3 regions of the Citrobacter sp. GW821-FHT07H02 genome follow, and region 1 is predicted to be linked to each of the others. Evidence: predicted binding sites of a transcription regulator. Region 1 holds the regulator's gene; each other region holds the start of a gene.

Region 1 (10,411 bases):
GGTAATGCGTAGCTAATCTGACGTAAAGACCTAAAGAGGGGCGCAAGCCCCTCTGTTCTGGAGTTTAGCGCGCTATTGCCTGGCCACCGCTGAACCCATGCTATCTGAGGTGATAACAATGAAAATGAAGAAAAGTCTCGTTGCCCTTTGTTTATCTGCAGGGTTATTCGCAAGCGCACCGGGCGTGACGCTGGCGGACGTGAATTATGTTCCGCAAGACATTAGCGCTGCGCCTGCGATTCCGACCGCTGCGTTACAACAATTAACCTGGACGCCTGTCGACCAGAGCAAAACGCAGTCCACACAGCTTGCCACTGGCGGTCAACGCCTTGATGTCGCTGGTATTAGCGGCCCGGTTGCCGCCTATAGCGTACCGGCAAACATTGGTGAGCTGACACTGACGCTGACCAGCGAAGTGAACAAGCAAACCAGCGTATTTGCGCCGAACGTTCTCATTCTTGATCAGAACATGACGCCTTCTGCTTTCTTCCCCAGCAGCTACTTTACCTACCAGGAGCCGGGCGTGATGAGTGCGGATAGCCTGGAAGGGGTGATGCGTCTCACGCCAGCCCTGGGCCAGCAGAAGCTCTATGTTCTGGTCTTTACCACCGAAAAAGATCTCCAGCAGACGACTACGCTGCTCGATCCCGCTAAGGCATATGCAAAAGGCGTCGGTAACGCCATTCCGGATATCCCTGATCCTATCGCGCGTCATACCACCGACGGCCTGTTGAAACTGAAAGTGAAAACCAACAGCAGCTCCAGTGTGCTGGTGGGGCCGCTGTTTGGCTCTTCCGCACCGGGTCCGGTTACCGTCGGCAACACGGCGGCACCTGCGCCAGCGTATGCTGCCCCGGCGGCGGTTACTGCCGCGCCTGTCGTCGCACCAGCATCGGCGAAGAAAAGTGAACCCATGCTGAACGACACCGAGAGCTACTTCAACAAAGCTATTAAAGATGCCGTCGCCGCAGGTGACGTGGATAAAGCGCTGAAACTGCTCGATGAAGCCGAACGCCTGGGGTCCACATCTGCCCGTTCCACCTTTATCAGCAGTGTAAAAGGCAAGGGGTAACCGTCTCCCCGCATTGCTGATTTTGCAACAACTGGTGCGTCTCCTGACGCACCTTTTTTTATCATTCCATGCGAATTGTTACACTCCTGTTGCGCAACAGTTCACTTAATTATCTTTACGCCTCCCGTAATCTCTTTTCTGCGATACAATGCCCTCACGTTATGAACTGGAGAGCAAGGCATGCCACACCCTGCGTTAACGCAACTGCGTGCGCTGCGCTATTTTGACGCAATCCCTGCGCTGGACTCCCAACAGCTGGACTGGCTGTTACTGGAAGATTCCATGACCAAACGTTTTGAGCAGCAGGGAAAACAGGTGAGCGTGACGATGATTCGGGAAGGATTTGTTGGCCAACATGAAGTGGCGGAAGAACTGCCGCTATTGCCGACGGAATCCCGTTACTGGTTACGTGAAATTCTGTTATGCGCGGATGGTGAACCCTGGCTTGCCGGGCGTACTGTGGTGCCGGAGTCAACGTTGTGCGGCCCTGAACTGGCGTTGCAAAATCTGGGTAAAACCCCGCTCGGGCGTTACCTGTTTACATCATCGACGTTGACCCGAGATTTTATTGAGATTGGTCGCGATGCAGCGCTGTGGGGACGTCGTTCCCGTCTGCGGTTGAGTGGAAAGCCGCTCCTGCTGACAGAATTGTTTTTACCTGCATCGCCGTTGTACTGAGAGGAAAAGATATGGAGTGGAGTCTGACGCAGAATAAGCTACTGGCGTTTCACCGCTTGATGCGTACGGATAAGCCAATCGGCGCTTTACTGCTGCTCTGGCCAACACTGTGGGCGCTGTGGCTGGCGACACCCGGTGCGCCGCCGCTGTGGATTCTGGCGGTGTTTGTGGCGGGCGTCTGGTTGATGCGTGCGGCGGGATGCGTGGTGAACGACTATGCCGATCGCAAATTTGACGGGCACGTCAAACGCACGGCGAACCGACCGCTGCCCAGCGGCGCCGTCACCGAGAAAGAAGCGCGGGCGCTTTTTGTGGTTCTGGTGCTCCTCGCTTTCCTGCTGGTGTTGACGCTGAATACGATGACGATCCTGCTGTCGGTCGCCGCGCTGGCTCTGGCGTGGGTCTATCCCTTCATGAAACGTTACACGCATTTACCGCAGGTGGTGTTGGGTGCGGCGTTTGGCTGGTCGATACCGATGGCGTTTGCCGCCGTCAGTGAGTCAGTTCCGCTGAGTTGCTGGTTGATGTTCCTCGCCAACATTCTTTGGGCAGTGGCTTACGATACGCAATACGCCATGGTGGATCGGGACGATGACCTGAAAATCGGCATTAAATCAACGGCCATTCTGTTCGGTCAGTATGACAAGGTGATCATTGGCATCCTGCAGGTGGGGGTGTTGGCCTTGATGGCGCTGATTGGCTGGATGAACGGGCTGGGAGTGGGGTATTACTGGTCGCTGCTGGTGGCTGGCGCCCTGTTCGTGTATCAACAAAAACTGATTGTGCACCGTGAACGCGAAGCCTGTTTTAAAGCATTTATGAATAACAACTATGTTGGCCTGGTGCTGTTTCTGGGGCTGGCGATGAGTTACTGGCACTTCTGATAAAAAAGCCCGGTGGCGCTCGCGCTTACCGGGCCTACATTATTGCGCAGAACCGTAGGCCGGGTAAGGCGAAGCCGCCACCCGGCTTTTTAACATCACTCGTCCTGCGTTGCGCTTTCTATGGTTAAGCGCACATCTGAGGTGATCAGATTAGCCAACATCTGATAAACCTTCATCGTCTCTTCAGGCTCCGCATCACCGGTATCGCTGATGTACTTCTCATCACGCAGGGTCAACACCAAAGAGCTGAATACCGCTTTGTCGAAGAACTCCGGCGCGTTGATCCCGTGCAGAACAGAAAGACGCTGAGCCACAGTGCGGCTCTCTTTTTCCAGCGTGCCGCGGTTGATCGACGGGTTTGCACTTAACAGCCAGAAGGTGATGGCATAACGTTGCAGAGTTTCACGCGCACCCGCAGCCAACAGTTGCAGCGTACGGGAATGTGCCGGGTTGATATTCAGCTCTTCATTCTGGACGGTAATCAGTCCCTGACGCTGCATTTCACTTATCAGCGCGTCGATGACGCCCGCCAGTTCATTCCGCTCCCAGCGCAGGAACAGTTCTGCTTTCAGCATTGGGTAGAGAATTTCAACATGCTCAAGCAGCGCGTCGCGGGAGATGCGACGATGCTGGGTCACGATGGCCGCCATCAGTGAAGGCAGAACCAGCATATGCGCAATGTTGTTGCGATAGTAAGTCATCAGTACCGCCTGCTCGCGCGGAAGAATGATGATATCGCCGATAGTATCTTTCTCGACCTCGAACTTGTTCATTTGCAGCGCGTGGTCAATCAGCGCGCTGGCGCTGACCGAAGGAACCGTAGAGTCGGTGGAATACGGGACATTGCGCATTAGATCCAGATAACACTCGAGCTGCTCTGTCAGTTGCTCGCGCGTTAACGAACGCTGACGGGATGCGAGCAACGCGGTGCAACACAGGTTCATGGCATTTGCCGCGCCCGCTTTGTTAATGCGGACCATCAACTCAGCGGCGATACCATTGACCGTTGGCGTCAGCCAGGCGGGACGCACGGCTTCGATCGGATCGATAGATTCACGCCACTCAGGAACATGTTGGTTCAGGTACGTCATCAACGGCATCGGTTCGCCAAAGTTAACGTAGCCCTGACCCAGATTACGCAGCTTGCTCAAGCCACGCAGCATTTGCGGCAGGCTCTCTTTTTCTTTCGTCGCGCCACGCAACTCTTTGGCGTAAGTCCCCACTTCCATTACGTGCTCGTAACCGATGTAAATGGGGACCAGGGTGATCGGACGCGTACCGCCGCGCAGCATCGCCTGAATGGTCATCGACAGGGTGCCGGTTTTCGGATCCAGCAGACGGCCAGTACGGGAACGCCCGCCTTCCACAAAATATTCCACGGAATAACCACGGCTAAACAGCTCGCCGAGATATTCGCGGAAGACGGTGGAGTAGAGTTTGTTGCCCTTAAAGGTACGGCGGATAAAGAACGCGCCCAGGCGGCGGAAAATCGGGCCAGCTGGCCAGAAGTTCAGGTTGATACCGGCAGCGATATGCGGCGGCACCAGCCCCTGATGATAGAGCACGTACGAGAGCAACAGATAGTCCATATGGCTGCGGTGGCAGGGCACATAGACGATTTCATGCCCATCGTGCGCCAACTGGCGTACACGCTCTGCGTTGTGGACATTGATCCCCTGATACAGTCGGTTCCAGGTGAAACCCAGAATGCGGTCGGTCAGGCGAATCATCTCGTAGGAGAAGTTGGCGGCAATCTCTTCCATCAGCGCAATGGCGTTCTGCTGCGCTTTTTCATGGGAGATTTTTTTGCTGCGCGCTTCGTCTTCTACCGCGCGAGCAATGGCTTTAGACGCCAGCAACTTGTTGAACAGATCCTGTCGGGCAGGCAGGCGCGGACCGACCGCCGCCAGACGCTGACGGGCGAAATGCATTCGCGCCACACGCGCCAGTTTTTGGGCAATAATTTTGTCGGTTCCGTGTTCGTCAGCCATCCGTCGTAAGGAAACGGAAGGCGAGAAACGGACAAAACTGTCGCGCCCCAGCCAGGAAACAGCAAAGAATTTCTGTACACCATTCAGCATACGCAGAGGGGGATTTACCTCACCCTTTTCACGCCCCGGAGAGCGGCCGAACATCACCGATACCGGCACCATCTGTACATCCAGGTCTGGATTACTGCGGTGAAGGTCGAGGTAATTGTGAAAGAGTTTGATCGACTCTTCTTTCGGTGTGTAGTAGGTGAATACGCGCGGGCCGCCGTGAATAAACACATAACGCGGCAGCAGAGTTCCGTCGATCTCCAGCGGCTCTAACGGGTCGGGGAGATCGTGCGCCAGGCATTGGGCGCGCAGCGTCAGCAAGTCCGCTTTTGAGTTGTACGGTAAAACGTACATAATGGGACGAGATGTATCGAGCCCCAATTCCGGAGCGGGTTCCGCTGGAATAGACTTGCTTTTTACCAGTACGGTTAATGGTAAATTCAGTAATTTGTAGTAAATTCGTGGCCAGCCAGACATAAACGATGTAAAGCCTCTGGTTAATAATGCAAATGCGCTGCAAGGATATCAGAAAGTCTAGCGAATTTCTGGTGTATCCCGTCATACTTCGCGCCGCTGTAACCCGAATTTTGTGGGTTAACGATATAATGTCATTGACGCTGATAATGCAAAAAGGTTCTTTTGATGGCTAATAATACCACTGGACTCACCCGAATTATTAAAGCTGCTGGTTATTCCTGGAAAGGTTTTCGTGCTGCATGGATTCATGAAGCGGCATTTCGTCAGGAAAGTGTTGCTGTGCTGTTGGGCGTGGCGATTGCCTGCTGGCTGGATGTGGATGCCATCACGCGTGTTTTGTTGATTGGTTCTGTCATGCTGGTGATGATAGTGGAAATCCTCAACAGCGCGATTGAGGCGGTGGTTGACCGCGTTGGCTCTGAACACCATGAGCTTTCCGGGCGGGCGAAAGATATGGGGTCAGCGGCAGTATTGCTGTCGATCTTTGTCGCGATGATCACCTGGGGAGTCCTGCTGTGGTCGCATTTTAGATAAGGCTTCCATAATCCGATAAATCTCTTGTTTTTTGTGCCGCTTGTGGTTCCAAAATCGCCTTTAACTGTATATACTCACAGCATAACTGTATATACACCCAGGGGGCGGAATGAAAGCGTTAACGGCCAGGCAGCAAGAGGTGTTCGATCTTATTCGGGATCACATCAGCCAGACAGGTATGCCACCGACGCGTGCGGAGATCGCGCAGCGTTTGGGGTTCCGTTCCCCAAATGCGGCTGAAGAACACCTGAAAGCGCTGGCGCGTAAAGGGGTCATTGAGATTGTCTCCGGTGCCTCTCGCGGTATCCGCCTGCTGGTGGAAGAAGAAGAGGGTCTGCCTTTAGTAGGTCGCGTGGCGGCAGGGGAACCCCTTCTGGCACAGCAGCATATTGAAGGCCACTATCAGGTCGACCCGTCGCTGTTTAAACCTAATGCCGATTTCCTGCTGCGCGTCAGCGGTATGTCGATGAAAGATATTGGGATTATGGACGGTGATTTGCTGGCGGTACACAAAACCCAGGACGTGCGTAACGGCCAGGTCGTGGTGGCGCGTATCGACGATGAAGTCACGGTTAAGCGCCTGAAAAAACAGGGCAATAAAATCGAACTTCTGCCAGAAAATAGTGAATTCAAACCGATTGTGGTTGACCTGCGCGAGCAAAACTTCACGATTGAAGGGCTGGCAGTCGGCGTCATCCGTAACGGTGAGTGGTTGTAATATTGTTTTGATACAGTGGCGCATCTCGCGCCACTGTTTGTTTTAACTCCTTCTCAGGCTTTCCTGCATGCCTTTCTTTACCTCTTCCGACAAAGCGCTCTGGCGTCTCGCGTTACCGATGATTTTCTCCAATATCACCGTTCCTTTGCTGGGACTGGTGGATACTGCGGTCATTGGGCATCTGGACAGCCCTGTTTATCTGGGCGGTGTTGCCGTGGGCGCAACGGCAACCAGTTTTCTCTTCATGCTGTTGCTCTTCTTACGCATGAGCACCACCGGGCTGACGGCTCAGGCGTTTGGTGCCAAAAATCCCCAGGCGCTGGCACGCGCGCTAGTGCAGCCACTGATTCTGGCGTTGGGGGCGGGGGCTTTGATCGCGTTGTTCCGCACGCCAGTCATCGATCTTGCATTGCATATCGTCGGTGGAAATGAAGCGGTGCTGGTACAGGCGCGACGTTTTCTGGAGATCCGCTGGCTGAGCGCTCCGGCATCGCTGGCGAACCTGGTTCTGCTGGGCTGGCTGCTGGGCGTTCAGTATGCCCGCGCGCCGGTGATCCTGCTGGTTGTCGGCAACATTCTCAATATTGTGCTCGATCTGTGGCTGGTGATGGGTTTGCATATGAACGTGCAGGGCGCAGCGCTGGCGACGGTGATTGCAGAATATGCCACGTTGTTGCTTGGGCTGATGATGGTGCGCAAAGTGCTTACACTGCGCGGCGTGTCATCCACGATGCTGAAACAGGCCTGGCGGGGGAATTTCCGCCGTTTGCTGGCACTTAACCGGGATATCATGCTGCGTTCGTTGCTGTTGCAACTGTGCTTTGGTGCGATCACGGTTCTCGGGGCGCGACTGGGCAGCGACATCATTGCGGTGAACGCTGTTCTGATGACCCTGCTGACCTTTACCGCCTATGCCCTTGATGGATTTGCTTATGCTGTCGAAGCGCATTCCGGGCAGGCGTATGGCGCACGTGACGGCAGCCAGTTGCTGGATGTCTGGCGTGCTGCATGTCGGCAGTCAGGGATTGTGGCGCTGCTGTTTGCCCTCGTTTATGCCCTGGCGGGCGAGCAGATCATCGCGTTGCTAACATCGTTGCCGCAAATTCAACTTTTGGCCGATCGCTACCTTATCTGGCAGGTGGTGTTGCCGTTAATCGGTGTCTGGTGTTATTTGCTGGATGGCATGTTTATCGGGGCGACGCGTGCGGCGGAAATGCGCAACAGTATGGCCGTTGCGGCGCTGGGATTTGCACTCACGCTGTGTGCATTGCCCTGGCTGGGCAATCATGGACTGTGGCTGGCGTTAGCCGTTTTTCTGGCGCTCCGTGGACTCTCGTTGGCCTGGATCTGGCGGCGTCACTGGCGACATGGAACCTGGTTTGCCCAAGCGTGATGGTTAAAAATTCTGAATATCAAAATGAACATGGAATCACTGACTACAATTAATCTCACGTCCAGCAGAAAACGTAGTGTATTTGGGCGAAGCAATATCGCTAATCACCACTAATCATGAGGACTCGATGATGAATAAAGACGAAGTCAGCGGTAACTGGAAACAGTTCAAAGGGAAAGTGAAAGAGCAATGGGGCAAGCTGACCGATGATGATATGACGGTCATTGAAGGTAAGCGCGACCAGTTGGTCGGTAAGGTCCAGGAACGTTACGGTTACGCCAGAGACAAGGCGGAAAAGGAAGTGAGCGACTGGGAAACGCGTAATAAATACCGCTGGTAATCAGCCGCGGTGACCCGAAAGTACAAGGATGTACAGTCCATTGGGCGGTTTTGCCGCCCAACTCGCTTAACGCGGTTTTTTCTTCACCAGAATCGAATGATCGTGCTGGCACTCTTCGGGATGGCGACACGCTTCAACTTCGACGCACGCCGGGCATAACCCGTGTGCTTCAATCACGTTATGACGCAGGGCAAAACCCATTTTTGCCGCCAGCGTATGCATAATGTCTTCCACGCCCTCGGCGCTTTCTTCTTTCACCACGCCGCACCGGTCACAAATGAACATGGCTGAACTGTGGGTTGGCTGATCGAACAGATGGCAGAGCACATAGCTATTGGTGGATTCGACCTTGTGCACAAAGCCTTGCTCGAGCAAAAAATCGAGCGCACGATACACCGTAGGCGGCTTGGCCTGCGGTTCAGTTTCACGTAGCAAATCCAACAGATCATAGGCGCTGATGGCCCCTAGTTGCAGGCTCATCAAACGCAACACTTCGAGGCGCTGAGGAGTGAGTCGCACATTGCGCTGCGCACAGAGTTTCTCAGCTTGCGCCAACAGGTCTTGTGTTGTGGTCTTTTCCATTTGGCACCCCGGAGTACGTGAAACGTTAATCCCTTACTTTATCATGTTCTTCTTAAAACACCGAGATCCCCCGCGGTGTGCTATACCTGACCCATTGCACCCTGGAAAACCAAAATGAAAAGACCTGATTGCATTCGTCACTGGCGCGACGCAGAAGGCGCTGATGACTCTACCTATCCTGATAGCGATGAGCTATTTTCCATCGGCGCGCCGCTGGCGCGAACGCTCGGACTGCGTCGGCTTGGCATTCACCATGAACGCCTCCCGCCGGGTCGCCGTACCTCCTATCCGCATGCGGAAAGCGACGAAGAGGAGTTCATTTATGTGCTGGAAGGTTATCCCGAAGTCTGGATAAACGGCTATCTGTGGAAATTAGAACCCGGAGACAGCGTTGGTTTTCCGGCGGGAACCGGGGTGTGTCACACCTTTATCAATAACACCAGCGCAGAGGTTCGCCTGCTTGTTGTCGGGGAGGCGAATAAAAAACACAATCGCATCTATTACCCGATTAATCCGGTGTATGCCGCCACACGAGAAGACCGCTGGGTTGACCATCCGCCGCAGTTTTTTGGCCCGCACGACGGAAAACCAGGGCGAAAATAGTACCGTTCTTCGTCGTTGAGCATCGGGCTGGGACGGTCTGCGCCGTCGGCCCGGATCACACGCAATGCAGCCATCTGCGTGCGGTCTTGCCTCTCTGGTTTTGCTTTATGCTATAGTAGCGCCCCTTTTTCAGAATGCTTAATTAATCGCCATGCCAGAAACTTCGTCCCCCGTTTTTCCTGCCCATCGTTTTTCTATCGCGCCGATGCTCGACTGGACGGACAGACATTGCCGCTATTTCCTGCGCTTGCTCTCCCGCCAGACGCTGCTCTATACCGAAATGGTCACGACCGGCGCGATCATCCATGGCAAGGGCGATTATCTGGCGTACAGCGACGAAGAGCATCCCATCGCGCTGCAACTGGGCGGTAGCGACCCTGCGGCGCTGGCGCAGTGTGCAAAGCTGGCACAAGAGCGCGGTTATGATGAAATCAATCTCAACGTGGGTTGCCCCTCTGACCGTGTACAAAACGGCATGTTCGGTGCCTGTCTGATGGGCAATGCGCAACTGGTGGCGGATTGCGTGAAGGCGATGCGTGATGTGGTGTCGATTCCGGTGACGGTCAAAACCCGTATCGGCATTGACGATCAGGACAGCTACGAATTTCTCTGCGATTTCATCACGACGGTTGCAGGTCAAGGCGAGTGTGAGATGTTTATCATCCACGCGCGCAAAGCCTGGCTTTCTGGCCTTAGCCCGAAAGAAAACCGGGAGATCCCGCCGCTGGATTACCCGCGTGTCTACCAATTGAAGCGTGATTTTCCGCATCTGACGATGTCGATCAACGGCGGCATTAAATCGCTGGACGATGCGAAAGCGCATCTGCAGCACATGGACGGCGTGATGGTCGGGCGCGAAGCCTATCAAAACCCCGGTATTCTGGCCTCTGTCGACCGTGAGATTTTCGGTGCGACGACGGGCGATGCCGATCCGGTGGCGGTGGTGCGTGCGATGTACCCGTATATTGAGCGCGAACTCAGTAACGGCACCTATCTGGGCCATATCACCCGCCATATGCTGGGTCTGTTCCAGGGGATTCCGGGCGCGCGTCAGTGGCGTCGCTACCTGAGCGAAAATGCCCATAAAGCCG
Region 2 (10,411 bases), on a different contig from region 1:
CCGGCAATAAGCGAGGTACCCAGCGAGCAAGTCGGTAGATAAGCTTCATGTCCGCTTTGATAACCGGCAGAATGTCCGGGCGGATCACTTTAATCACCACCTCTTTGCCATTCGATTTCAGCCGAGCGGTATGCACCTGAGCAACCGACGCAGAGGCCAATGGCTGTATATCAAAATCATCAAACCAGGCATCGACAGGCAATCCTCCCATCGCTTCCTCAATTTGTGCTTTGGCAAGATTTCCATCAAACGGGGCAACCCGGTCCTGCAGTAACGCAAGCTGATCGGCGATATGAGGAGGGAAAAGATCACGGCGAGTGGAGAGCATTTGACCAAACTTGATCCACACTGGCCCTAATTCCTGCAAAGCCAGTCTTAGTCGCTCTCCCAGCGGTTTGTCTTCGTGCTTATTCGGCATCCAGAACAATGTGTAACGCCATAACCGAAGCGGCAGCGTAATACGCATTTTGGGGATGAGTTCATCAAGGCCGTAACTTAAAAAGGTGCGAACGATGAAATAAAGGCGCCGTACTTCACCTGGCGTCATTTGGCCTCCAGTTTTTCCAGCCGTTTAGCCAGCGCGTCGACTGCACGCTCCACGGCGGCAGTTTCTTCCGCAAACCAGGCAACTTCAAGCGCGCCAGGCGCCAGGCGCCACTCTTCAGTGATCGCTTCAGCGACATAGCGTTGCTGGCGTTGAACCCCGTGACACAGAAATTTCGCCCCACCGCGCAACGCTTTACTGATCCCTTCCGCAGCGATGTCGCCGGTGTAGGGAGCCAGCAGTTCCGCAGGGTCTAACTCAGCCAGATCGGCCAGCGCAACAAAATTCTGCACCACCTGAATATCGCCCTGGACTTCAAGTTCACCACTGCGAATAAGCGTAGCCAGTTGCTGCCGGTCGCGTAATTTTGGCAATACGCTGGCATGCGTTATCACCGTACAATCGGCCTCACCTTCCCATGCCCCCAGTACATCGACCTGGCGTTCACTGAACACCAATATTAATGGCGTCGAAAATCCGTTCAGCTCTACACGCAGTACCTTGCTTTGCAAGCGCGCTCGCGCCGACTTTAATGCAGTCGAACGGTACAGAAAGGTGTTGAGCAAACTTTCGATTCCTGCGGTCACTAAGGGTTTAAAAGGCATCCCCGATCTCCTGTCAGAACTTGTAACCACGATGCAGAGCAACAACACCGGCCGTCAGGTTGTAATAGTCGACGCTTTCAAATCCGGCGTCCTGCATCATCACTTTTAGGGTGTCCTGATCGGGATGCATACGGATGGACTCAGCAAGATAACGGTAACTTTCCGCATCACTCGCGACCATCGAACCAATTCGCGGCAGGATGTGGAATGAATACGCATCATAGGCTTTGCTCAGCGGTTCAATGATGGGTTTGGAGAACTCCAGCACCAACAAACGACCGCCCGGCTTCAATACGCGATACATCGAACGCAATGCTTTATCTTTATCCGTTACGTTACGTAGCCCGAACGAAATGGTAATGCAGTCAAAGGTATTGTCCGGGAATGGCAATGCTTCCGCATTCGCCTGTACGTACTCAACGTTACCAATGACGCCGATATTACGCAGCTTCTCACGCCCCATTTTGAGCATTGAGTCGTTAATATCCGCCAGGATAACTTTACCTGTCTCACCCACCATACGTGAAAACTTCGCGGTCAGGTCGCCCGTACCGCCCGCCAGATCCAGAACGGTCTGCCCACGTCGAACGCCGCTACAATCAATGGTGAAGCGCTTCCACAAACGATGAATGCCAAATGACATTAAGTCATTCATGACGTCGTATTTTGACGCCACAGAATGAAAAACGTGGGCCACCATGTCAGCTTTCTGCTCTTTAGCGACGGTCTGAAAGCCAAAGTGCGTCGTTTCTTGTGAATCTTCCACCATCTCAGTGCCTGCTCATCAATAAAATGTTCGAGAAGTGTAACAGATTGGGGCAATTTGCCCTACCCTTCTACTGGGTTCAACTACCCCGAATGGGCTAGCGTGATTGCTGCTTTGCACCCTCATCATCAGGGTAAGCGGCGTCCTGTGCCTGCTCAGGAACAGAGCGTAAACGGTACTCTTCATCCTGCGTCGTGGCTTGCTCAACCAAATCCGGATTGATTTCACGTTTAATTTCCACCCCTAACCCGCGAAAAGCTTCCGCCTGGGCCAGTACGTTTCCACGGCCCGAGGAGAGTTTTTTCATCGCCTGCCGATAGTTGTCCTGCGCCTTATCCAGACTCTGACCAATAGACGACATATCATCGACAAACAGCCGCATTTTGTCATAGAGCTTGCTGGCCCGATCGGCAATTTGCTGGGCATTACGGCTTTGATGTTCATAGCGCCACAAGTTGGCGATTGTGCGTAGCGCCACCAACAGGGTCGTTGGGCTTACCAGCATAATATTATTTTTAAGCGCCTCGGTAATCAGTTCGGGCTGTTTGTCCAACGCCAGCAGAAAAGCGGGTTCGACAGGGATAAACATCAGGACATAGTCCAGCGAGCGCAGCCCTGGCAACTGTTGATAATCCTTACGCCCCAGCAAACGGATATGATTGCGTACCGATGCAATGTGTTCCTGCATCGCACTTTCGCGGGTGTAATCATCCTGTGCGTTAAAATAGCGCTCGTAAGCAACCAGCGTCATTTTGGCGTCAATCACGACGTCTTTGCCCTGCGGCAGACGCACAATCACATCCGGTTGCATCCGGGAACGGGCATCGTTCTCAATGCTCACCTGCGTTTCGTATTCATAACCTTCACGCAGACCCGATGCCTCCAGCACGCGCGTCAACACCACTTCTCCCCAGTTACCCTGGGTTTTGTTGTCACCTTTGAGCGCACGCGTCAGGTTGACCGCTTCCTGCGCCATCTGTGCATTCAACTGTTGGAGATTGCGAATTTCGTGCGCCAGAGTGTGACGCTCCCGCGCTTCCTGACCAAAGCTGTCCTGCACCTGACGTCGAAAACCATCTAACTGTTCACGCAGTGGCGTCAGCAATCCATTGAGGCTCTGGCGATTTTGCTCATCGACTCGACGGTTACTTTGCTCAAATATCCGGTTTGCCAGGTTTTCAAACTGCTCGCTCAGACGCTGTTCGCTATTGATCATCTGGCGGATTTTGTCTTCTGCATGCTGCTGTGTTGCTTCCATGCGGGTGGTGACTTCACGCAGGTCAGCTTCCAGAGAGGTATTAATGCTACGCAGACTGCGTAACTCATTGTTGAGAAGCTCGCATTCATCGCGCCAGTGATCGCTCTGAGCAAGCTGCTGTTTTGTCGCGCTTAAATCCGCGACCAGCTCTTCGCGCTCGGCAAATTGTTCGGCTTTCTGTTGCGCATGCTGGTAGCTGGCCATCAACCAGCCAATCGCAATGCCCACCAATGCGATAACCGCATAAACAATGATTGAGATATCCACAACGCCTCCTGCATAAACGACGTAAGCCTGATGGTACAGACTTTACCCGCACAAAATAGAATTGTGCTGTATAAACGTCCAGTTTAAAAGGAATTTCCTGCGAGGGGCTACGCAAAATAAAAAGGCCGAACGCGTCGGCCTTTTACAAGAGAAGAGGGAATTACAGCAGACGACGCGCCGCTTCCACCACAATTTTCACTGCGTGGCTTTCCGTTTGCTTCATCGTTTCTGCATTGGGAATCTCTTGCTGGGTGCGGTTGACGATAACGCCCGCCACCATACCGGCACGCAGACCCTGGCTTGCACACATGGTCAGCAGCGTTGCGGATTCCATTTCATAGTTCATAACACCCATTGACTGCCACTCTTCCATGGAGCCTTTGAAGTTGCGGACTACGCGACCCGAGAAGGTATCGTAACGTTCCTGGCCTGGATAGAAGGTGTCAGAAGACGCCGTAACACCAATATGCGTCGTCGCACCAATGGATTTCGCCGCTTCAACCAGCGCGGTGGTACAGGCAAAATCTGCCACGGCCGGGAACTCCATCGGCGCAAAATGCAGGCTCGCACCATCCAGACGAACAGAAGCGGTGGTGACCAGTACGTCGCCAACGTTAATGTGCGGTTGAATCGCGCCGGTAGTGCCGATACGCAGGAAAGTACGAATGCCCAACTGTGCCAGTTCTTCCACAGCGATAGAGGTAGACGGGCCGCCAATACCGGTAGAGCAAACAATCACTGCTTTGCCATCCAGTTCAGCACGCCACGTAGTGAACTCGCGATGGGATGCCAGCTTAACCGGCTTATCCATCAGCGCAGCGATCTTTTCCACACGCTCCGGATCGCCAGGGACGATGGCAAGCGTAGCCCCTTGTAAATCGTTTTTAGTGAGGCCGAGATGAAAAACATCAGACTTGGACATATACAACTCCTCTGTGAATTGGTTTTGTCAGAAGCAGCAAAAAGACACTCTACCGAAGGACTCAAAACATTTTCGTGACACCTATCACCATGATGTAAATAAATTGCATTGAATTTCCATAAAATAGCGATCCACATCACACAAACCTATCGATATCACTCACCGTTGCACAAAAGATAGACCGTTTCAGGCAATGTGATTTGTTGCATGCTGTCTATATTTAACATTGCGCTAATTTTCTTAAGGGTACGGAGAATACCATGACGAAGACACAACAACCGGGTTTTGCACCTGCAGCTTCACCTCTTGCCTCTACTATTGTTCATACGACGGATGACGCCATCATCGCTGGACTAACGTCGATTCCCTCTCAGGGAGATGATATGCCGGCATATCACGCTCGCCCCAAAAACAGTGAGGGCGCGCTGCCGATTGTCATCGTGGTACAAGAAATTTTTGGCATGCATGAACATATTCGCGACGTTTGCCGCCGCCTGGCGCTGGAAGGGTTTCTGGCTATCGCACCAGAGCTCTATTTCCGCGAAGGCGATCCCAACGATTTTGCCGATATTCCCACCTTACTGAGCGGCCTGGTGGCCAAAGTTCCTGATTCGCAAGTGCTGGCGGACCTGGACCATGTCGCCAGTTGGGCTTCCCGCAACGGCGGTGATGTCCATCGTCTGATGATTACCGGTTTCTGTTGGGGTGGACGTATTACCTGGCTGTATGCTGCGCATAATCCACAGTTAAAGGCTGCGGTGGCGTGGTACGGCAAACTGGTGGGCGACAAAACGCTGAACTCCCCGAAACAACCCGTGGATATTACGACGGATCTGAACGCCCCAGTTCTGGGACTATACGGCGGGCAAGACCCCAGCATTCCCGTTGATTCAGTGGAAACCATGCGTCATGCGCTCCGTGCCGCCAACGCCAAAGCGGAGATTGTCGTCTACCCGGATGCGGGACATGCGTTTAATGCGGATTACCGTCCGAGCTATCACGAAGAATCCGCGAAAGACGGCTGGCAGAGAATGCTGGCGTGGTTTGCGCAGTATGGCGGAAAGAAGTAAACGTAATGACAAAAAACCGGGTGGCTATGCCACCCGGTCTGAGTACTACGCCTGACGCAAATTCTGCGCCGCCTGCACCATGTTCGCCAGCGCGGCGCGGGTTTCCGGCCAGCCGCGGGTTTTGAGGCCGCAGTCCGGGTTGACCCACAGACGCTCCGCCGGGATCCGCTGCTCGGCTTTCTTCAGCAGTGCTTCAATCCACTCCACGCTCGGCACGTTCGGCGAGTGAATGTCATACACGCCCGGCCCGATTTCGTTCGGGTAATCAAACTCTTCGAAGGACTCCAGCAGCTCCATGTCGGAACGCGAGGTTTCAATGGTGATAACGTCAGCGTCCAGCGCCGCAATCGAATCCATGATGTCATTGAACTCGCAGTAACACATGTGAGTGTGGATCTGGGTGTCATCCTTCGCCACAGCGGCGTTGATACGGAAGGCTTCCACGCCCCACTCCAGATACGCCGCCCAGTCGCTGCGACGTAGCGGTAAACCTTCGCGCAGCGCCGGTTCGTCGATCTGGATGATGCCAATCCCTGCGGCTTCCAGATCTGCCACTTCATCACGCAGCGCCAGCGCAATCTGCTTAGCGATGGTTTCACGGGTGACGTCTTCACGCGGGAAGGACCAGCAAAGAATGGTCACCGGGCCGGTCAGCATGCCTTTCACCGGTTTGTCGGTCAGAGACTGGGCGTACTTCGCCCACTCGACGGTGATCGCTTCCGGACGGCTGACGTCGCCAATCACCACCGGCGGCTTCACGCAGCGGGAACCGTAGCTCTGTACCCAACCGTTCTGGGTAAAGACGAACCCGTCGAGGTGCTCGCCAAAATATTCCACCATGTCGTTACGTTCGGCTTCACCGTGTACCAACACGTCGAGGCCTAAGCGTTCCTGCTCAACAATCGCCTGTTTGATGTGTTCCGCAATGCCGGTGCGGTAGTTGTTGGCATCAAGGTTGCCCTTTTTGAAGTCCAGGCGCAGGCCGCGGATTTCCGTGGTTTGCGGGAAGGAGCCAATCGTGGTGGTCGGCCAGGCGGGCAGTTTAAAACGAGCGCGTTGAGCTTCAGCACGCACTTCATAGGCATTCGTACGCTGGCTGTCCTGGGCGGTAATCGCTGCCAGACGTTTTTCCACCGCCGCGTTGTGAACGCGAGTCGAGTGGCGACGCGCCTGAATCGGGGCGCTCCATTCCGCCAGTTTTGCGGTATCGCCGCTGTTCAGCGCATCACGCAGCAGCGCCAGCTCACCGCATTTTTGCAGGGCGAAGGAGAACCAGCTTTTCACTTCCGCATCCAGGCGTGTTTCCACGCTGAGATCGATCGGGCTGTGCAGCAGGGAGCACGACGAGGCCACCCACAGGGAACGTTTGCCAACGATATCTTTAACTTGCGCGTATTTCTCGGTGAGATCGGCACGCCAGACGTTACGACCATTCACCAGCCCGGCAGAGAGCAGCCAGTCAGATGGCAGACGCTTGTGCAGTTCAGCCACGTCATCTTTCCCATGAATCAGGTCAACGTGCAGACCCTGCACCGGCAGCGCGGTAATGGTGTCGAGGTTCGGCGTCACGCCTTCAAAATAGGTGGTCAGCAGCAGTTTCACCTGACCCGTGAGCGCATCGTAAGCCGGTTTGAAGGCGTCCAGCCACTCTTGCGGTAGCTCCAGTACCAGCGCTGGCTCATCAATTTGTACCCACTCAACGCCACGTTTTGCCAGTTCAGCCAGCACCTGCTGGTACACCGGCAGAATGTCATTCAGCAGGCTCAGGCGATCAAACTGCTCGCCTTTCACTTTACCCAGCCACAGGTAGGTCACCGGGCCGAGCAGCACAGGTTTGATCGTGTGGCCAAGCGCCAGTGCTTCATCCACTTCATCCAGAAGCTGGGTCCAGGTCAGTTTGAACTGCTGGCCTTTCACGAACTCCGGCACCATGTAGTGGTAGTTGGTGTTAAACCATTTGGTCATTTCCGCTGCCGCTGCCGGTTCGCCGGTTGGCGCACGACCGCGACCAATACGGAACAGGGTGTCGATATCCACCGATCCATCGTTGTTCTGATGACGAGCCGGCACGTTGCCGAGCAGCAGGCTGGTGGTCAGAACATGGTCGTACCAGGCGAAATCGCCCACTGGCAGCAGATCCACGCCCGCCTGCTTTTGCTGGTCCCAGTGACGGGCACGCAGCTCACGTCCCACTGCCAGCAGTTCGTCACGAGTGGCGTTGCCCGCCCAGTATCTTTCTTGTGCTTTTTTCAGCTCGCGGCGAAGGCCAACGCGAGGAAAACCGAGGGTGTGATTCAATATTGTCATTTTTCTTCCTCTCATTATTTTATTGAATCTGAAAGCAAAACTCTAAATAGTTCGGCTGGCAGGAAGGCGGCGACACAGCGCATCCCCAGGAGCTTACTGAAGTAAGTGACTGGGGTAAGCGAGGAAGCCAACGCACCTGCAAGTCGAAATATGACGAGTTTTGGACGTCCAGATGTTTACACATCCATAATGTAAATGTAATGTGTATTCCTCAAGCGCAATTTGTTCATGCCGAAGTGAAGGACTTTCATGATCGAAATTAAACACCTGAAAACGCTACAGGCGTTGCGGAATAGTGGTTCGCTGGCCGCCGCCGCGGCAACGTTGCATCAGACCCAATCCGCCCTGTCTCACCAGTTCAGCGATCTGGAGCAACGCCTCGGTTTCCGGCTCTTTGTGCGTAAAAGCCAGCCGCTGCGTTTTACGCCACAGGGAGAGATTCTCCTGCAGCTGGCGAACCAGGTGCTGCCGCAGATTGGCCGGGCGCTTCAGGCATGCAACGAACCGCAACAGACCCGGCTACGTATTGCGATTGAATGTCATAGCTGTATTCAGTGGCTGACCCCGGCGCTGGAAAATTTCCACGCGAAATGGCCGCAGGTGGAGATGGATTTCAAATCAGGCGTGACGTTTGACCCACAACCCGCGTTGCAGCAGGACGAGCTGGATCTGGTGATGACCTCCGATATCCTGCCGCGCAGTGGACTACACTATTCACCTATGTTTGATTTTGAAGTGCGTCTGGTATTGGCTCCGGATCATCCGCTGGCCAGCAAAACGCTGATCACGCCGGAAGATCTTGCCAGCGAAACGCTGCTGATCTACCCGGTGCAGCGCAGCCGCCTCGACGTGTGGCGTCACTTCCTGCAGCCAGCGGGTGTCAGCCCGTCGCTGAAAAGCGTCGATAACACGCTACTGCTGATCCAAATGGTCGCGGCCAGAATGGGTATTGCAGCCCTGCCGCACTGGGTGGTGGAGAGTTTTGAACGCCAGGGTCTGGTGGTGACCAAAACCCTGGGTGATGGATTGTGGAGTCGCCTCTACGCCGCCGTCCGCGACGGCGAACAACGGCAGGCGGTCACGGAAGCCTTTATTCGTTCAGCGCGGAACCACGCTTGCGATCATCTGCCGTTCGTACGGAGCGCGGAGCGACCCAATAGCGATGTACCCACAGCGAGGCCAGTATCACCGTCGCCCCAATGATAAAGCTTGGCCAGTGGGGCTGTTCTTGCCAGATAGCAAGGTTGACCAGCAGTCCTGCGGGCACATGCACGTTATTCATGATGCCCAGCGTGCCTGCATCCACCTGCGTCGCCCCGTAGTTCCACATAAAGTACCCCAGTCCGGAAGCCACCACGCCCAACCAGACCAGAATGCCCCATTGTAATGGGGTCGTCGGGAGCTTGTTAGGATTCCCCAGCATAAACCAGGCGGCGACAGCCACCAGAAATGCCCCCATGTAGAACCAGGCAAACGCGTTGTGCTGCGGCATCGGGTGGATCTCCATCAATCGCTTGTAACCCACCATGCCAATGGCAAAACTGATATTCGCCAGCTGTACCAGCAACAAACCGGTCCAGAAGTGGTCGCTGACTTTGTCATAACGAATGATAGCGGCTCCAACCACCGCCAACAGCGCGCTCAACACATAGCCCCAGCGCAGTCTGCGCTTACTCAACAGATCGTAGATCAGCGTGATATAAAGCGGTGTGAGGACGGTAAACAGTAAAAATTCAGAGACGGTCAGGTACAGGTAAGCGCGGAAACTGAGCAGGTACATGATGCCTAACTGCATTGCGCCGACCAGCATGTAGAGCACAATGGTCCGCGGCGACTGCCCGCGCGTGCGCAGAAACGGCAGGAATACCAGCGCCGCCAGCCCCACACGCATCAGCACGGAAAAATAGCTGTCGACATGCCCGGCAAGATACTCGCCAATTAAGCTAAACGAAAAGGCCCACAGGATCGTGGTAATGATGAGTAGCGCCACAATGGATGTCTCTTTGAACAAGGAGCATCCATTGTAGCGGAGAGTTCAGTTGACAACTGGTCAACGAAAGAACAGTTACATCAGGATAAAAACAGCTCACGCAGGTAATGCGGCACAGCGTCGTCAGCGTTGGTGCCAATCACGTCCAGTCCCGGATGCAGGTCTTTCAGGCGCTGGTGCGCATTGCCCATAATGCAGCCTTTACCCGCCATGGAGAGCATCTCGGCGTCGTTCATGCCATCGCCGAAGGCAATGCAATCCTTCAGGCTGTAGCCCATTGCTTTGGCGACGGCCTCCAGCGCATGCCCCTTCGAAACGCCTCCGGCCATCACTTCCAGGCACGTCAGCGTCGAGAAACTCACGTTGACACGATCGCCCCAACGCGCGTTTATCGCCTGTTCAAGCGGCAGCAGTATTTCATGAGAATTGCTGGTGAAGAACACTTTGCTGATGCCTTCCGGCTCCAGTAAACCAGGTTCAAACAGCGAGTAATTGAAAACCGCCTCTTTGAAAAAACGCATCTCATCCGGACGATGGCGATTCATGAACCATTCGTCGTTGCGATAAACGTTGGTGATGATATCGGGGTTCGTGTTCACCACGCCAAACAGATCGCTGGCAATGTCGCGATCCAGATTATGCGTAAACACCAGATTTCCTTCGGGATCGTGCACGCGCGCCC
Region 3 (10,411 bases), on a different contig from region 1:
GGGCGTTCATGGCGTCGCTGATGACTTTGTCGATACCGGCGCCCGTCGCTGCGCTCACGGTCGCCGCGAGCGTTCCCTCAACCAGCGGTGCGGCACACAGACGCACTTTCGCCGCGATAGCCGGATCGAGCAAATCCAGCGCCGTTTCTGCGCTCAGCAGCGCGCTGCCAATATCCATCATCACCAGTATGTGGTCTGCGTCAGCCACGGACTCAATGGCTTCCATCACTTTGATGGGATCGGTGCCTATGGGATTTTGCGGGTCATCAATGCCCGCAGCAACCGCGAGTTTACAGCTTCCCCCCATCAACATCTGCTGGGCTAACTCCCTAACGCCTTCGCCCAGCCTGGCGCTATGAGAAACAATGACCAGGTTTACCATCGTATTCCCCTTACTCTCTGGAGGCTGCCGCCAGACATTGCACCATAAACATGACGGAAGTCGCTCCCGGATCCTGGTGACCGATGCTGCGCTCGCCGAGGTAGCTGGCGCGACCTTTACGCGCCTGCATGGTGATGGTGCTTTGCGCCGCCGCTTCCGCCTGGAGACGGGCGGCCTCCAGCGCTGCCGGTACGGACAGCGCGTGTTCGCAGGAGTGGCGCAAGGATTCCACCACCGGCAGCCAGACATCGCACATCGTTTTATCACCCGGTTCGGCTTTGCCCCGGCTGACCACACCTTCGGCGCCTTCGCGCACCATTGCATAGACCTCGTCGAGGGTCAGACTTTGATGGGACTGGGTAACCTGAGCGGCGCGAATGAAAAAGGTGCCAAACAGTGGTCCGCTGGCACCCCCGACGCTGGAGAGCAGCACCATTCCGGTATTTTTCAAAATAAAACCGATGTCTTTGTCGGCAATCGCGGGTAATTTTTCGACCACTTTGCTAAATCCGCGATGCATGTTTAAACCGTGGTCAGCATCGCCAATTTCTCTGTCGAGCCCGGTGAGGAAATCACTCTCTTTGGTGAAGATTTCACCGCACAGGTAGAGCCAGTTAACAATTTGCGTTCTGTTGAGCGACATAAAAAATCTCCTTATTTACCCCAGTTGAGGGCCGGGGTATGTACCGGGGCATCCCATAATGCCAGCGTCTCATCGTCCACTTTTAAGAGGGTGATGGAAAATCCGGCCATATCCAGGGAGGTGCAGTAAGATCCGATCAGATTGCGTTCGATGTGAATGCCCGCGTCCTGACAACGGCTTTCGAGTCGGTTATAGACGCCGAACAGCTCGGATAACGGCGTCGCGCCAAGATTGTTGACCAGCGCAATCACGCGATCGCCGCGTTGCAGCGGTTGTTTGCCCTGTTTGTCTTCTTGCCATGCGCCCTGTACGGGATCCCAGTGACGTAACGTACGGTTGTAGGCACCGTTTTCCAGCAAGGTGTCGAACATTTCATCGACGGTCCTGTCGAGAGAGGTGAAAGCCCGACGGTCAATACCCGGTTCGCCGTGAATACCCACGCCAAACTCCATCTCATTATCCTGCAAGGTAAACGAGGGCTTACCGGCGGCAGGCACCGTACACGCCCCCAGCGCGATACCAATGGAGTGGCCGAGGTTGTTAAGTTTACGTCCCAGTTCCGCGCAGGCTTCCAGCGAATCACCGCGTTCAGCCGCCGCGCCGACCAGTTTTTCAATCAGAACCGTGTTTGCTACTCCCCGGCGACCGGCGGTATAGAGGCTGTCTTTGACCGCCACATCATCATCAATGACGACGGTCGTTACCTTCACGCCGCTGTCGTGCAGGAGTTCGGTGGCCGTTTCAAAATTAAGAATATCGCCGGTGTAATTTTTGATAATCAGCAGGACACCTTCACCGCCGTCGATACGCATCGCGCATTCAAACATTTTGTCCGGCGTCGGCGAGGTGAAAATTTCACCCGGACAGGCGCCGGAAAGCATTCCCTGACCAATGTAGCCACAGTGCATGGGTTCATGTCCGCTACCGCCGCCCGACAGCAGCGCCACTTTCCCTTGTACAGGGGCATCTGAACGGGTGACATATACTGGGTCCTGATGCAGCGTCAGTGTAGGAAAGGCTTTCGCCATACCGGCCAGCTGTTCATTCAGGACATCTTCGACACGGTTAATCAATTTTTTCATTTTTTGTGCTCCGTAGGTCGTCATGAGATGGCTGCAAAAGGGAACACATCGCAGGCATCTGAGTGCGGGTATCGGTTATGGACAACGACACGGCGACCACATGCTGCCGATACGATCATTGTGCCGCAGCGACGCGAAAAAAATATTCCACAAATTTATGTTTCAATACGGAACATTTATTTTTATTTATGTTTCATAATGGAACGTGAAGATGAATTTTTAGGCAAAAATGAGAGGTTCAACCCTCTTTGCCGCTGCAAAAGGCGAAAAAGGGTTCCCGGTGCTCGGGACGTGGAAAAGCGCGCGCATGCGTGCGGAGAAAACATGGCGACTCAACATCAAACCGGCGACAACGCCGTCTCTGGCATTCTTGACACCTCGTGGCAACGCTGTAGCACAATGATGCAGCGAGAGCCCTGGATCGTGCCGCATCAGGCTCAGGGACTGACGTTTGACTCTATTTGTCGACGAAAGACCGCATTGCTGGCGTTAGGGCAAGCGGCGCTGGAGGATGCCTGGGAATATATGTCTCCCCGGGGATGTGGGTTATTTATTCTTGATGAGTCGGCTTGCATTCTGAGTCGCTGCGGCGATCCGCTTACGCTGCAACAGCTTGGCGAACTGGGGTTTATCAACGGTGCCTACTGTGCGGAAAGTCTTATTGGCACCTGTGCGCTCTCCCTGGCGTCTGCGCTTGGACAGCCGATTCAAACGTCTGGCGAGCAACATTTCAAACGGAGGCTGTCTGGCTGGAGTTTCTTCTCCACGCCTATTTTTGATAACCACGGTCGCCAGTCGGGTTCCATCGCCTTGTGTTGCCCTGTTGGGCAGGAGGCGGCGTCCGATCTGCCGCTGACGCTGGCGATAGCGCGTGAAGTGGGCAATTCATTGCTGACCGACAACCTGCTGACCGAGTCTAATCGCCATCTGAATCAGCTGTACGGCCTGCTCGAAGGAATGGTCGACGGCGTGATGGCCTGGAATGAGCAGGGAACGCTGCAATTTCTGAATGCGCAGGCCGCGCGATTACTGCATCTGGATGCCCAGTCGAGCCAGGGGAAAAATATCACCGATCTGGTCACGCTGCCTGCCGTTTTGCAGCGTGCAATCCGGCAAATGCGCCAGCTTAACCATGTCGAAGTCACGTTTGAAAGCCAGCATCAATTTGTGGATGCGGTCATCACTCTGAAACCGATTATTGAGGCTCAGGGGGCCAGTTTTATTCTGTTGCTCCATCCGGTCGAACAGATGCGCCAGTTGGTGACCAGCCAGTTGGGGAAAGTGAGTCACACCTTTGCACAAATGCCGGGCGACGATCCTGCCACCCGGCGCTTACTGCATTTTGGGCGTCAGGCCGCGCGGGGGCGCTTCCCGGTGTTACTTTGCGGGGAGGAAGGGGTCGGCAAAGAACAGCTCAGCCAGGCCATTCATAATGAAAGTGAGCGTGCGGAATGCCCCTATATTGCGGTGAACTGTCAGCTGTATGCCGATACCGTGTTGGGACAGGGCGATACCAATGGCACGTCGGAGGGCGGGCGTTTAAGTCGTCTGGAACTGGCCAACGGCGGCACCTTATTTCTGGAGAAAATTGAATATCTGGAGCCGGAGTTGCAATCGGCGCTTCTGCAGGTGATCAAACAAGGAGTATTAACGCGCCTTGATGCCCGCAGGCTGATTCCTGTCGATGTGAAAGTCATCGCCTCTACGACCCTGGATCTCGCGTTGCTGGTGGAACAAAACCGTTTTAGTCGCCAGCTTTACTACGCGTTACATGCATTTGAAATCACCATTCCACCGCTTCGAATGCGGCGAAACAGCATTCCAGCGCTGGTGCGTAATACCCTTGCGCGTCTTGAGAAACGTTTCTCGACGCGGCTGAAGATAGAGGATGATGCGATGGCGCAGCTGGTTGATTGCGCCTGGCCGGGGAATGATTTTGAGTTGCTTAGCGTTATCGAAAACATCGCCATGAGTTGCGACAACGGGCATATCCGGCTGAGCGATTTACCGGAACATCTTTTCACCGAACGCTTCGAAGAGGGCGGTATGCGCCTCCCAACCCAGCTGACCTTTGCCGGTATCGAGAAAGACGCCATTATTCATGCAGCAAAGGTCACCGGCGGCCGTGTACAGGAAATGTCCAGCGTGTTGAACATTGGGCGCACAACGCTGTGGCGTAAGCTAAAGCAGTACAACATTGATGTCAGTCAGTTTAAGCGCCGTCGTCAGGACTCGCGTTGAGGCTGAACGTGGCGGGGCATGGATCACTGAATGTGCTGTGACTTCAACGGGTTCATTCACTGATCGCATAAGTCGCTTGATTTGATCGGCAAATACAACATACTGTTTATATGTACAGTGTTTATTGGTTTGGCCGTGATGAATGATATTTTTTCCTGTGAACGTAATGACATCATTACGTTACCTCTGTTTCTGGAGCGTGTTTCATGCGGGTTTCCCAGCCCGGCGCAAGACTATGTTGAGGACAGTCTCGATCTTAACACCCTGGTGGTGAAGCATCCGGGGGCAACATACTTCCTTAGGGTCAGCGGTGACTCGATGGTAGGCGCCGGTATCAGCGATGGCGATCTATTGGTGGTTGACCGTTCGTTGACGGCGACGCATGGCGATATTGTGGTGGCGGCCGTGGCGGGGGAATTTACCGTGAAGGAGCTACACACGCGGCCCCGTCTTCAGCTCGTTCCCCACAACCCGCATTATTCCCCCATCGTGTTGCAGAGCGAGGAAGAGCTGCAACTCTTTGGCGTTGTGACATTTACGTTGAAATCACACAGACATGTTCGCGCTGGTTGATGTAAACAGTTTTTATGCGTCTTGTGAGACGGTCTTTCGACCGGATCTCGAGGGAAAACCGGTGGTGGTGGTTTCAAACAACGACGGATGCATTATTTCGCGATCGGCACAGGCAAAAGCGCTCGGCATCAAAATGGGGGCGCCTTATTTCAAAGTGAAAGATGAATTACGGCGTCAGCACGTCGCGGTCTTTAGCTCAAATTATGCGCTTTATGCCGATCTCAGCCACCGTGTAATGCTGACGCTGGCAGAAATGGCGCCGTCGGTTGAGGTCTATTCCATTGATGAAGCGTTTATCGATCTGTCAGGGATCAGGCGTGGTTACTCGCTCGAGGCGTTTGGGCACCAAATTCGTCAACAGATACGAAAGAACACGGGGTTGACCGTTGGCGTAGGCATTGCGCAGACCAAAACGCTGGCTAAAGTCGCCAATTTTGCGGCGAAAACATGGCAAAAGACCGGCGGCGTGGTTGATCTCTCAGACTCGTTGCGTCAGAGAAAACTTCTTGCGCACGTCCCTGTTGAAGAAGTCTGGGGGATAGGGCGGCGTACCAGTAAGAAACTCAATGCGATGGGCATTACGTCGGCGCTGCAATTGGCTGACAGCTCTCTCTGGGTGATGCGTAAACACTTCAGCGTGGTGACGGAACGTACCGTGCGTGAGCTTCGCGGGGAGTCTTGTCTGGCATTTGATGAGTTTGCCCCCACCAAACAGCAGATTATTTGTAGCCGGTCATTCGGCCATCGCATCACCCACTACGACGAGATGCATCAGGCGATTTGTATGTACGCTGAACGCGCGGCGGAAAAACTGCGGGCAGAACGACAGTACTGCTGCACTATCAGCGTATTCATGCGAACCAGCCCGCATGCCGAAAATGAGGTATTTTACGCGCCGCAGGCGTGTGGTCAGTTAACGATTCCGTCTCAGGATACCCGCGACATTATTCGTGTTGCCTGCAGCGCGCTGGACAGGATCTGGAAAGACGGTTTTCGCTACATGAAAGCAGGCGTCATGCTCAGTGATTTTTTTAGCCAGGGGATTGCTCAGCTAAACTTGTTTGATGAAAACGCCCCACGCCCCAATAGTGAGAAATTAATGGCGGTGTTGGATCACCTCAACAGCAAAAAGGGGAGAGGTACCCTCTATTTTGCCGGTCAGGGCGCGCAGCAGCAATGGCAAATGAAACGGGAAATGCTCTCCCCACGCTATACCACTCGGTTTTCAGATTTACCGGTGGTGAAATAGGCTGCTTTATTGCCTGTTTTGCGGAGTAATGTACTGGGTATGGCGGGAGTCCTGATTTTCCTTTCCATCATCAGACGCATTCGTTAGCATATTGTTTCGCAGCTAGGCGTATCTGTTTTTTCAGGAAGAGGTTAACGTGTTCGCAGAGTATGGAGTTCTGAATTACTGGACGTATCTGGTCGGGGCAATTTTTATCGTTCTGGTCCCTGGTCCTAATACATTTTTTGTGCTGAAAAATAGCGTTGGGCGTGGGATGAAAGGTGGGTATCTCGCGGCAAGTGGCGTGTTTATTGGCGATGCGGTGCTGATGTTTCTCGCTTACGCCGGCGTTGCAACGATGATTAAAACGACGCCGGTGCTGTTTAGTATTGTTCGCTATCTCGGCGCATTGTATCTGCTTTATCTGGGCGCAAAGATGCTCTACGCGACGCTGAAATCAAAAGAAAACGCGTCGACTGGCGAGGATGTCCCTTTTGGTGCGATTTTTAAACGCGCCTTAGTTCTGAGCCTGACCAACCCAAAAGCGATCCTTTTTTACGTGTCGTTCTTCGTGCAATTTATTGATGTGAACGCGCCGCATACGGGGCTGTCATTTTTGATTCTGGCTATCTCGCTGGAAGTGGTGAGCTTCTTCTACCTGAGCTTCCTGATTATTTCGGGGGCGTTTGTGACGCAATATATTCGGACTAAAAAGAAACTGGCGAAAGTCGGCAATTCTCTGATTGGTTTGATTTTCGTCGGTTTTGCCGCGCGTCTGGCGACGCTGCAGTCGTAATATCTGCAGGCCCGTTTATTCTGACGGGCCTCTGTCTTTTCCTCCCGCAAATCAAGATACAGCCCTGATGTATAAACCTTTAAAATAACCAATAAATGGTATTTTAAATGCATATTATGATGAGTAACCTTCTTACAGCAGCGATAAATGAAATACGCTGCGTTGTTGATGGAAAGAGGGAAGACAATGCTTCAAATTCCACAGAATCATATTCACACACGCGCCACGCCATTCTGGAACAAAGAGACAGCGCCCGCCGGAATTTTCGAACGCCACCTTGATAAAGGAACCCGACCGGGCGTGTATCCCCGTTTGTCGGTCATGCAGGGGGCGGTCAAATATCTCGGATATGCCGATGAACACAGTCCCGAGCCAGAAAAGGTGATGATTATTGAAGCCGGTCAGTTTGGCGTTTTCCCACCGGAAAAGTGGCATAACATCGAAGTGATGACTGACGACACTTACTTTAACATCGATTTTTTCGTTGCCCCGGAAGTGTTACTGGAAAGCGCAAACCAACGGAAAGTCATTCGCACCGGGAAGGAGTAAACCATGGGTAAAGCAACATATACCGTGACGGTGACCAACAACAGTAATGGCGTTTCGGTCGATTATGAAACTGAAGCGCCGATGACCTTGCTGGTGCCGGATGTCGCCGCAGAAGTCGTCAAAGACCTGGTTAATACCGTGCGTTCATACGACACGGAAAATGAACATGATGTTTGCGGCTGGTAACTCAGCCAGCTAACGAAAGCGTAACGCTTTCAGTCCTCTAAGCCGCATAGCGTGATGACCGCGCTGTGCGGCTTTTTTGTTAACGGTCTGGCAGACTACCTTACCCGCTGACATCAGTAGAAATAAAATATTAAGAAAACCTTAAGAATATGGCATAGATTGCTAATGAATGAATATTCATAAAACTTATGATTCAGGTATCGAAAGCGGAACAGACTAAAATGCTTATGAAACTTGATACCCGAATCACCTCGATAACGGTGCTGCTTGTACTGGCCGCGATAGTTATCCCCTTCACTGCTGACTGGCATCTTCCCCTGCTTGATGGCGTCGTGGTGACGTGGATTGAAAATGGACAAGCGCTATGGTTGCTGTTTGGCGCATTGTTTACCGCCTGGTATATCAAGCCACTCTCTCGCCCGGAAGGGGCAAAACAGTTTTGGCTCTGGGCCGTTGTATGGTGGCTGGTGCTCCTGGGGCGAAGCACCAGTTGGGGACGCGCTTATTTCCCGGACGAGCCCAGAATCATCTTCAGGGTTATCTCGGTGATATTGATCGCAGCACTCGCACTACCGGTATTTTTCTCGAAAACGCTGCGTCACGAGATTGTGCGTCGACTGCGTGAAGAGCCGTTCCCGTTGTGGCTGTTTGCTGTCACCGCCGCGACGTTTTTGATTTCCGACGCCGTAGAGCATCATCGTTTGATGGCGCCCGTTTTCCTGCACAACCTGCACTATGCCGATCTGATTGAAGAGCTATATGAATTGCCGTTTATGTTGGGATTATTTTTAATTACGTTGGGGTTTATGCAGCGGGAGAGAGTGGGCGAGAATGCCACGTCCCGGGTCGGTGATGTGCAGTTCGCGAAATAGTGCGTTAGCCGATGCAGGTAGCCTGAGTCCGCAAATACGGACCCAGGCGAGATAATGACGCTTACGCGATGGCCTCACAGAGACGCGATTTCATCGCCGTGTAAGTGTCTACAGCATAGTTTTCCGCCCAGCGCTGATCGGCAATCGGTTCGATTTTCACGGCGCAGTACTTTGTTTCAGGCGTTTTTGAGATGGGATCCAGGTTATCCTGAGTCAGCTCATTACAGGCGCCAATCCACCATTGATACGTCATGTAGACTGCGCCACGGTTAATACGGTCGGAGACGTCGGCACGGCTGATCACCTTACCGCGACGAGAACTGACCCAGACCAGATCGCGATGGCGAATCCCCAGTTTTTCCGCATCAAGTCCGTTGATTTGCACATTCCCCGGTTCATCAGCCAGCGCCTGTAACGCCGCGCAGTTACCGGTCATGGAGCGGCAGGAATAGTGCCCGACCTCACGCACGGTGCAAAGCACCATCGGGAAATCCTCATCCGGCACCTCAGCAGGCGCGCGCCACGGGGCGGCAAACAGCTTGCCTTTCCCGCTGGGCGTATCAAATTTGCTGTGCAGATAAAGATACGGGGTGCCGGGGTGATCAAGGTCAGGACACGGCCACTGAATATGCCCCATGTCGCCCATTTTTTCGTACGTCACACCGTAGAATAGCGGGCATAACTCGCGCATCTCATCCCAGATTTGCTGATTATTTTCATACTTCATGGGGTAGCCCATTGCGGTGGCGAGCAGGCTGATTATCTCCCAGTCACGCTTCACATCGCCAGTCGGCTCAATGGCTTTTTCAAAACGCTGGAAACCACGATCGGCGCAGGTAAAGACGCCTCCGTGTTCACCCCACGAGGTGGCGGGCAGAATCACATCAGCCGCTTCTGCCGTTTTGGTCATGAAGATATCCTGCACCACGACAAAATCCAGCGCGTCGAAGCCTGAACGTACCAGCCCCAGATCGGCCTCTGTCTGCAGCGGGTCTTCCCCCATGATGTAGTAAGCTTTGACTTTACCTTCGAGCGCCAGATGAGGCACCTCAGTAATACGCGTGCCGACTTTATCGTCCATCAGCGCGGCATCAATGCCCCAGGCGCGCGCAAATTTCTCTCTGACTGCTGGATCCGTCACGTCCTGATAACCGGGGAATTGATTGGGCAACACGCCCATATCACACGCCCCTTGCACGTTATTCTGACCGCGAACCGGCCCGACGCCGACATGAGGACGCCCCAGATTTCCGGTCAGCAAGGCCAGGCTCGACAGACCGCGAACGACGTCAACGGCCTGACCAAACTGCGTTACGCCCATTCCCCACATCACCGTCGCAGAAGGGGCGGCGGCGAAAGTCCGCATAGCCTGACGTACCTGTTGTGCAGGGACGCCGGTCAGGTGTTCGACGGATTCTGGCGAAAAATCCTTCACGGTTTGCCAGTAATCCTCGAACCCTTCGGTGTGTTTTAACACATACTCCCGATCATAAAGCTGCTCATCAATCAGGACATAGCCAAAGGCGTTGACCAGCGCCATATTGCAGCCGTTGTTCAGTTGCAGATGCTGGTCAGCAATGCGGGCCGTCTCAATGCGCCTTGGATCGCACACGATAATTTTGGCGCCGTTCTGACGCGCCTTAATGACCCGGCGCGCCACGATTGGGTGGGAGTCGGCGCAGTTGTAGCCAAAAATAAGCAGGCATTTAGAGTTTTCAATATCGCTAATCGCGTTGCTCATTGCGCCGTTGCCCAGCGTCTCCTGCAAACCAGCAACGGAAGGGCCATGGCACACGCGAGCGCAGCAATCGACATTGTTGGTATTCAGCACGGCGCGGGCAAATTTCTGCATGACGTAG

What was found. Region 1 encodes LexA, which represses DNA repair genes until DNA is damaged. Its sites were predicted from a motif close to TNCTGTATGTACATACAGNA; they were not measured.
Region 2: a site for LexA is predicted at 3,505-3,524, ahead of rmuC (DNA recombination protein RmuC). Genes of this name have one in related genera too.
Region 3: a site for LexA is predicted at 4,449-4,468, ahead of umuD (translesion error-prone DNA polymerase V autoproteolytic subunit). Genes of this name have one in related genera too.

What each region holds. Positions count from the first base shown of each region.
Region 1 is NZ_JBWKPZ010000007.1:32,475-42,885, forward strand. Features, by position in the region: gene AC07NP_RS09980 (maltoporin) at 1-5, shown strand, start outside; gene malM (maltose operon protein MalM) at 119-1,072, shown strand; gene ubiC (chorismate lyase) at 1,253-1,750, shown strand; gene ubiA (4-hydroxybenzoate octaprenyltransferase) at 1,762-2,634, shown strand; gene plsB (glycerol-3-phosphate 1-O-acyltransferase PlsB) at 2,730-5,150, opposite strand; gene AC07NP_RS10005 (diacylglycerol kinase) at 5,316-5,684, shown strand; gene lexA (transcriptional repressor LexA) at 5,794-6,402, shown strand; gene dinF (MATE family efflux transporter DinF) at 6,470-7,795, shown strand; gene AC07NP_RS10020 (CsbD family protein) at 7,926-8,135, shown strand; gene zur (zinc uptake transcriptional repressor Zur) at 8,202-8,717, opposite strand; gene AC07NP_RS10030 (cupin domain-containing protein) at 8,832-9,320, shown strand; gene dusA (tRNA dihydrouridine(20/20a) synthase DusA) at 9,472-10,411, shown strand, end outside.
Region 2 is NZ_JBWKPZ010000022.1:57,870-68,280, reverse strand. Features, by position in the region: gene ubiB (ubiquinone biosynthesis regulatory protein kinase UbiB) at 1-547, opposite strand, end outside; gene ubiJ (ubiquinone biosynthesis protein UbiJ) at 544-1,149, opposite strand; gene ubiE (bifunctional demethylmenaquinone methyltransferase/2-methoxy-6-polyprenyl-1,4-benzoquinol methylase UbiE) at 1,163-1,918, opposite strand; gene rmuC (DNA recombination protein RmuC) at 2,013-3,440, opposite strand; gene udp (uridine phosphorylase) at 3,601-4,362, opposite strand; gene AC07NP_RS18895 (dienelactone hydrolase family protein) at 4,623-5,432, shown strand; gene metE (5-methyltetrahydropteroyltriglutamate--homocysteine S-methyltransferase) at 5,478-7,739, opposite strand; gene metR (HTH-type transcriptional regulator MetR) at 7,989-8,942, shown strand; gene AC07NP_RS18880 (carboxylate/amino acid/amine transporter) at 8,830-9,729, opposite strand; gene yigL (sugar/pyridoxal phosphate phosphatase YigL) at 9,810-10,411, opposite strand, start outside.
Region 3 is NZ_JBWKPZ010000003.1:189,110-199,520, reverse strand. Features, by position in the region: gene dhaM (dihydroxyacetone kinase phosphoryl donor subunit DhaM) at 1-382, opposite strand, end outside; gene dhaL (dihydroxyacetone kinase subunit DhaL) at 393-1,025, opposite strand; gene dhaK (dihydroxyacetone kinase subunit DhaK) at 1,037-2,107, opposite strand; gene dhaR (dihydroxyacetone kinase operon transcriptional regulator DhaR) at 2,432-4,348, shown strand; gene umuD (translesion error-prone DNA polymerase V autoproteolytic subunit) at 4,487-4,921, shown strand; gene umuC (translesion error-prone DNA polymerase V subunit UmuC) at 4,905-6,170, shown strand; gene leuE (leucine efflux protein LeuE) at 6,307-6,945, shown strand; gene yeaR (DUF1971 domain-containing protein YeaR) at 7,132-7,494, shown strand; gene AC07NP_RS06170 (DUF1869 domain-containing protein) at 7,498-7,680, shown strand; gene AC07NP_RS06165 (hypothetical protein) at 7,908-8,552, shown strand; gene fdhF (formate dehydrogenase subunit alpha) at 8,614-10,411, opposite strand, start outside.